DNA from 3 places in the Metabacillus sp. YM-086 genome. Region 2 is predicted to be linked to each of the others. Evidence: riboswitches for the same ligand, from Rfam matches in the RefSeq annotation. Region 2 holds a riboswitch; each other region holds the start of a gene.
The links. A riboswitch is a leader RNA that binds a small molecule or an ion and turns the genes downstream of it on or off. The one in region 2 is predicted to bind S-adenosylmethionine.

Region 1: another riboswitch for S-adenosylmethionine. It lies ahead of ACEWK1_RS17390 (methionine ABC transporter ATP-binding protein); the one in region 2 lies ahead of ACEWK1_RS14695 (transporter substrate-binding domain-containing protein).
Region 3: another riboswitch for S-adenosylmethionine. It lies ahead of mtnK (S-methyl-5-thioribose kinase); the one in region 2 lies ahead of ACEWK1_RS14695 (transporter substrate-binding domain-containing protein).

The regions. Positions count from the first base shown of each region.
Region 1 covers NZ_JBLUOI010000043.1:34,606-36,879, reverse strand. The annotation lists gene ACEWK1_RS17395 (O-acetylhomoserine aminocarboxypropyltransferase/cysteine synthase family protein) at 1-775, shown strand, start outside; SAM riboswitch class I at 971-1,077, shown strand; gene ACEWK1_RS17390 (methionine ABC transporter ATP-binding protein) at 1,182-2,207, shown strand; gene ACEWK1_RS17385 (methionine ABC transporter permease) at 2,200-2,274, shown strand, end outside.
Region 2 covers NZ_JBLUOI010000032.1:14,555-16,828, reverse strand. The annotation lists gene solA (N-methyl-L-tryptophan oxidase) at 1-459, opposite strand, end outside; SAM riboswitch class I at 647-749, shown strand; gene ACEWK1_RS14695 (transporter substrate-binding domain-containing protein) at 964-1,782, shown strand; gene ACEWK1_RS14690 (amino acid ABC transporter permease) at 1,804-2,274, shown strand, end outside.
Region 3 covers NZ_JBLUOI010000002.1:50,067-52,340, reverse strand. The annotation lists gene ACEWK1_RS01155 (pyridoxal phosphate-dependent aminotransferase) at 1-104, opposite strand, end outside; gene ACEWK1_RS01150 (carbon-nitrogen family hydrolase) at 210-998, shown strand; SAM riboswitch class I at 1,156-1,302, shown strand; gene mtnK (S-methyl-5-thioribose kinase) at 1,396-2,274, shown strand, end outside.

The DNA of each region.
Region 1 (2,274 bases), on a different contig from region 2:
ATTGATTGTGGATAACACATTTGCCACACCGTATCTATGCAGACCTATCGATCATGGTGCCGACATTGTTGTTCATTCTGCAACAAAATGGTTGCTTGGGAATGGTACAACTCTTGGTGGAGTCATTGTAGATGGAGGTAAATTTGACTGGAATAGTCCAAAATTCCCTGGGTTTACAACTCCTGATCCTAGCTATCATGATTTAGTTTATGCTGAAGCATTAGGAGAACAAGCGTATATTATTAAAGCGAGAGTTCAGTTATTAAGAGATTTAGGCCCAGCGATTAGCCCATACAATGCCTTTCAATTTAATCTTGGTCTAGAAACCCTTCATGTCCGTATGAAGGAACATGTATCAAATGCAAGGAAAATGGTGCAATATTTAGAAAGTCACCCAGCTGTTGAGTGGGTTCTATACCCTGAAAATAGCCAACACCCTGCGAAGGACTTAGCTGCTAAATACTTACCTAAGGGTGCTGGTTCTGTAGTAGTATTCGGTATCAAGGGCGGAAGAGAGGCTGGTGCAGCTCTTATTAACAACGTTGAACTTTGGTCACATGTAGCAAATGTTGGAGATGCGAAAAGCTTAATCATTCATCCTGCGAGTACAACTCATCAACAACTAGGCGTTGAAGATTTAAAGAAATCTGGTGTAACAGAAGATTTGATCCGCTTATCAGTAGGAATTGAACATATAGAGGATTTAATAGAAGATTTAGATCAAGCTATTTTTGAAGCAACAGGTGTAAAAGGAATGGAGAAAGTAAATTCTTAATTAATGAAATATTCTAATAATATTATTTATTGTATAATATTGAAAGGGGTTGCAGATAAATGCAACCCTTTTCATATTTGAAATGTAAAATCACAGTGAAAAAAGTAAGCTATTTTAAGAAAATAAATAATTGACATTGATTTTCAACACATGATACAATCACAATCGTACTTAAAAAGACAATCAAATATTTAACTCTTATCAAGAGAGGTGGAGGGAAGTGCCCGATGAAGCCCGGCAACCATCAGTTCATTCTGAAATGGTGCCAATTCACACAAAGCAGATGCTTTGAGAGATGAGAGAAAGGTATTCAAGCGCCTTTCTGCTCATTTTGCAGGAAGGTTTTTTATATGTAAAAAAATGAACGGTAGAAAATAGTAAAGGAATAAAGGAAGAAGGTGACAAAATGATAACATTATCAAATGTTAATAAAGTTTATAAAACAAAGAGCGGCTCTGTTCAAGCTGTTAACAATGTAAACCTTGAAATTAAAAAAGGTGAAATATTCGGAGTTATAGGATATAGTGGAGCCGGAAAAAGTTCATTGATCCGTTTGTTAAATGGACTAGAAAAACCAACTAGTGGGGAAGTCGTTGTGGCAGGTAGTCAGATTGGCTCAATTTCTGGTACAAAGTTGCGTAAAGCACGCTTAGAAATAAGCATGATCTTTCAACACTTTAACTTATTGTGGTCAAGAACAGTGAGAGAGAATATTGCATTTCCTTTAGAAATTGCAGGAGTAAGTAAAGCGAAACGACTTAAACGTGTTGATGAGCTTATTAAGCTGGTTGGACTGGAAGGAAGAGAGAATGCATACCCTTCTCAACTTAGTGGTGGTCAAAAACAACGTGTTGGGATTGCCAGAGCGTTAGCGAATAATCCCAAGGTTTTATTATGTGATGAAGCTACATCAGCACTTGATCCCCAAACAACAGATTCAATTCTAGACCTGCTTGTTGATATTAATAAACGACTAGGCTTAACAATCGTATTAATTACACATGAAATGCATGTCATTCGTAAAATTTGTCATCGAGTAGCTGTTATGGAAAATGGTGAAGTGGTTGAACAAGGAAATGTATTGGATGTTTTCAGAAACCCTCAGAAACCTATAACAAAAACGTTCGTTAAACAAATCTCAGAGCCGGATGATACGAAGGAAGCAATTGACCTACTACTAGAAAATTATCGTTCTGGAAAAGTACTTCAGCTAACATTTGTTGGTGAAGGTACAGAAAGACCATTGATTAGCAATATTATTAGGAAATTTAATATTGAAGTGAATATTGTACAAGGTAAAATTTCACAAACGCAAAATGGCTCTTATGGTTCATTATTTTTGCATATAGATGGAGATCTTGATGAAATTAACCGTGCAGTTGCTTATATTGGAGAACAACAAGTAGAAGTGGAGGTGCTGGCGAATGCTTAATCAGTTTCTTCCAAATGTAAAATGGGAAAAAGTATGGGAGGCAACTTATGAAACAACTTACATGACA
Region 2 (2,274 bases):
ATTTTCACTATAAATGAACCCTGATTCTGCTTCAAAGCATCCAATAAAATGTTCTGGAACAGAAAATCCCGGCCACCTTCTCTTCACCTCATTGCTAGTAAGTACCTCTAATGGCAATTCATATTTATTTGCAGCAGCAATTGTTTCCTGTAGAAATGCAGAGTCTTTTGGTCCGAGTCCTATAACACCTGTTTTCTCAAAGATCTTATAGCCAGTTTGTGCTTCTAAATCCTCCCATAATTGTTGAGCACGTTTAACTAAGCTTACATACTGTCTGCCTTCACCATAGGCATGCCGAATCATTCGAGTATCTCCATGGTGGCTTCCACGATTATGCGGCGGGTCAAAGGCATCAATTAACACAGTCTTTACTTGCTGTTGTGCTAAAAAGGCACCAGCTGCCATTCCCATCGTTCCTGCACCGATGATTGCTACGTCAAAAATGTGTTTCTTTTCCAAGCTATGTGCCTCCTATCTCTTTCATCAGTTGTAATGTTACAATGTTTAAAATAATAAAATTTAATAGATTCCTGGACTTTTAAATGGTTAAATTTATAGGAATTCTGCTAAAAATGGGATATTAATAAAAAATTGTTTGACAATAGTCTTAATATTAAATAATATCATACTATACTAAAAACTGAATATCTTATCACGAGAGACTGAGGGACAGGCCCGACGACGTCCAGCAACCATCATTTATGAAAGGTGCTAATTCCTGCAGAGTGTTTCATTCTGAGAGATAAGGTTTAGATAGAAAAAGCCTCTTTCTGATTGAAGGAGGCTTTTTTGTTTGATAAAAGAACCGAGAAGACTAAATTGCTGTATATAATAATTCGAAATTTACATAAAATTTAAAATAATCATTGCAATACCAATTCTATTCGTTATAATAGCACTATTATTCCTATGAATTTAGTGAGAATTAATATTTACATCATAATGAAAAAAGGAGTCAATGAAATGAAAAGAAAATCTCGATTACTTGTACCGATGATTGCACTATTAGGCTTAGCTGGAATAGTAAGTGGTTGTTCATCAAAAGAAACTGCAAAAGAAGAAACAGGTGATAAAGTCATTTTAGTTGGAACACAAAATGATTATCCACCTTTTGCTTTTGCTGATGAGAACAATGAACTTACTGGATATGATATTGACGTAGTGAAGGAAATTGATAAAAAGCTAGATGGTTATACGTTTGAATTTGTTGCTACACCTTGGGATAGTATGTTTCTTGCATTAGAATCAAATAAAATTCAAGCAGTTGCAGATCAAATAGCAAAAACACCAGAACGTGAAGAGAAATACTTATTTACAGATGAATCTTATTTTGCTGCAGAAACCGTCATTGTTGTGAAATCTGGTCGAACAGATATTAAGTCAATAGAAGATTTAGAGGGTAAAAAGGTCGGAGCGTTGGCTGGCGATTCTTATACGCTTTTGCTAGAAGAACATAATAAGAAAGCTGAAAATGACATTATTCTAAAATATAGCGAAAGTGGTACTCCTTCAGAGATTTTACAAGATGTACAAAATGGACGCATTGATGCCTATGTTAATGATCCAATCATGATTAATACGGTTTTGGAAAAATATGATCTTGATGTAGAGATTGTTGGACAGCCTATCGTTCAAGATGATATGGGAATTGTATTTAAAGATGAGAAGCAGGGTGAGGAATTAAAAGCACTGGTCGATCCTGTTATTAAGCAACTGAAAGAAGATGGAACGTTAGCTGAACTTTCGAAAAAGTGGACTGGTGGAGAATATATCCCTGAATAAGGTTGAAGAAGGGAATTCAAAATGGAAAATTTATTAGATATTGGTTTTTTAATAGAAAGCTTTCCTGCTATTGTTGCAAGGTTACCAATTACAATTGGCATTGCGGTAGGCTCATTAATTATAAGTTTATTTATTGGACTTGCCACAGCACTTATAAAAATCTATCAAGTTCCAGTATTAAAGGCAATTTCTTCTTTTTACGTTTCTTTTATTAGAGGTACACCATTGTTGGTGCAGATTTATCTTGTTTTTTATGGTATACCAAAAGTAATTTATTTAATTCAAACGGAATACGGTTTGCTTCAAAATTTTGATGTGAACATTATTGCTCCAGAGATTTATGCATTATTAGCCTTTTCAATTAATTTGGGTGCGTATTTGTCTGAAACGATCAGATCAGCCATTGAATCTGTTGATCGAGGTCAGTTTGAGGCGGCTAAAGCAATAGGGATGAGTTCAACCCAAATGATGCTTAAAATCATCTTCCCGCAG
Region 3 (2,274 bases), on a different contig from region 2:
ACATCATGTCCCTGCTCTACAATTGTATTTACTTTTGCAACAAGACTGGCAAAAAATTGCTTGGGTAATGTATTTAATAAATGGGATTGCTCAAAAACTTTCATTTTCTACACCTACTCAAAAAATTCTTGAAATTCTAGTCACAAATCATATATTGTTAGAAGCAACTTGTAAAGTAAAAATTTATAAATGAAGGTGTGACTGAAAAAATGAAACCTATCATTGCATGTATTCAACTTGATATTAAATTTGGTGATCCTGATTTTAATTATGAGCAAGTAGAAGAAAAAGTGGCATTAGCAGTCGAACAAGAGAAACCGAACATCATTGTCCTTCCTGAGCTTTGGACAACTGGCTATGATTTAACTCGCCTTGATGAAATAGCTGATCATGATGGCGAGAGAACAAAAACATTCCTAAGTAACTTAGCAAAAAAGTATAATGTTCACTTTGTTGGTGGCTCTATTGCAAAAAAAAGCAAAGATAGCGTGACAAATACGATGTATATTGTGGACAATAACGGAGAGTTTATCCATGAATATAGCAAGCTTCACTTATTTAAACTCATGGATGAACATCATTTTTTAGTTTCGGGAACTGAAAAAGGGTTATTTGAAATAGGTGGACTGAAAAGTGCAGGAGTCATTTGCTACGATATCCGTTTCCCGGAATGGATACGCGCTCATACAACAAAAGGTGCAGAAGTATTATTTGTTGTTGCTGAGTGGCCTATGCCAAGACTTCATCATTGGAAAACACTACTGCTAAGCAGAGCCATTGAAAATCAATGTTATGTTGTTGCATGTAACCGTGCTGGGTCTGATCCAAATAATGAATTTGCAGGACATTCTCTCATCATTGATCCATGGGGAGAGATAGTAGCTGAAGCTAACGAAAAAGCCGGAATGATCTCAGCCGAAATAGACGCTGAAGTTGTCAAAAAGGTACGCAGTCAAATCCCAATCTTTGATGACCGCCTACCACAATTTTATCAATAAGAAACTTCACAAATATTTAGGCAATTCCCAATAATATATTGACAAAGATAAAGTAACATTGGTAATATCCTAATCAAGCGATATATTTTTCTAGAAAAGCATTAATTTTTCGAATACTTAATATGCTAAACATATACTTATGTTTTAAATAAAAAATCTCTTATCAAGAGTTGGCAGAGGGACTTGGCCCAATGACGCCGCAGCAACCGACCATATTTCATCTTAAAATGAAATAATACCTGGGACTTCCAGTTGGGCACGGTGCTAATTCCATCAGAAAGAAAATCTTTCTGAAAGATGAGAGGTGCGAAGCAATGACTTCAAGCCTCTTTCAATCTGGAAAGAGGCTTTTCTTTTTAGAAAAGCCTCCAAAAACAAAAAATTGGAGGATAAATAAATGTGTGCACATAAAAAATCACCTATTTACGAACCACTAACTGAAAATGGAGCAATTGCCTTAGCAAAGAAATTACAGCTGCTTTCTGAAAATAGTCAACTAACATGCAATGAAATTGGCGATGGAAATTTAAACTTAGTTTTCAGGGTGAAAGATCCAGAAAATGGAGAAAGCATCATTATTAAACAAGCATTACCATATGCGAAGGTAGTTGGTGAAAGCTGGCCGCTAACTCTTGATCGTTCCAGAATCGAAACAAATGCACTTCTTAAGCAAGCGGAATTTGTTCCACAATATGTACCAAAAGTTTTTTATTCAGACGAATCATTAGCAATAACAATCATGGAAGATCTATCACATCTTGAAATTGCTAGAGCAGCCTTTATTAGTGGAAAAGATTTACCACTATTATCTCAACATGTTGGAGAATTCCTTGCTAAAACATTGTTTTATACATCTGATTATGGAATGGATCAACATTATAAAAAATCATTGGTTCAACAATTCATCAACCCTGATCTTTGTAAAATAACTGAAGACCTTATTTTTACTGATCCCTTCTTCGATCATGAAACAAACGATTACGAGCCAGAACTTCAAGATGATGTAGAACAAATTTGGCAGGACAATGAATTAAAGGTTGAGGTTGCTAAACTTAAACAGATCTTTCTAACAAAAGCTGAAGCACTATTACACGGTGACCTGCATACTGGAAGTATTTTTGCAGATGAACAAGAAACAAAAATCATTGATCCTGAATTTGCTTACTTCGGTCCTATCGGCTTTGATGTTGGTCAAGTATTTGCGAATTTACTTTTTAATGCATTATCTCGAGAAACGAATAAACAACAAATTCTTTTCCATCATTTAGAGACAACT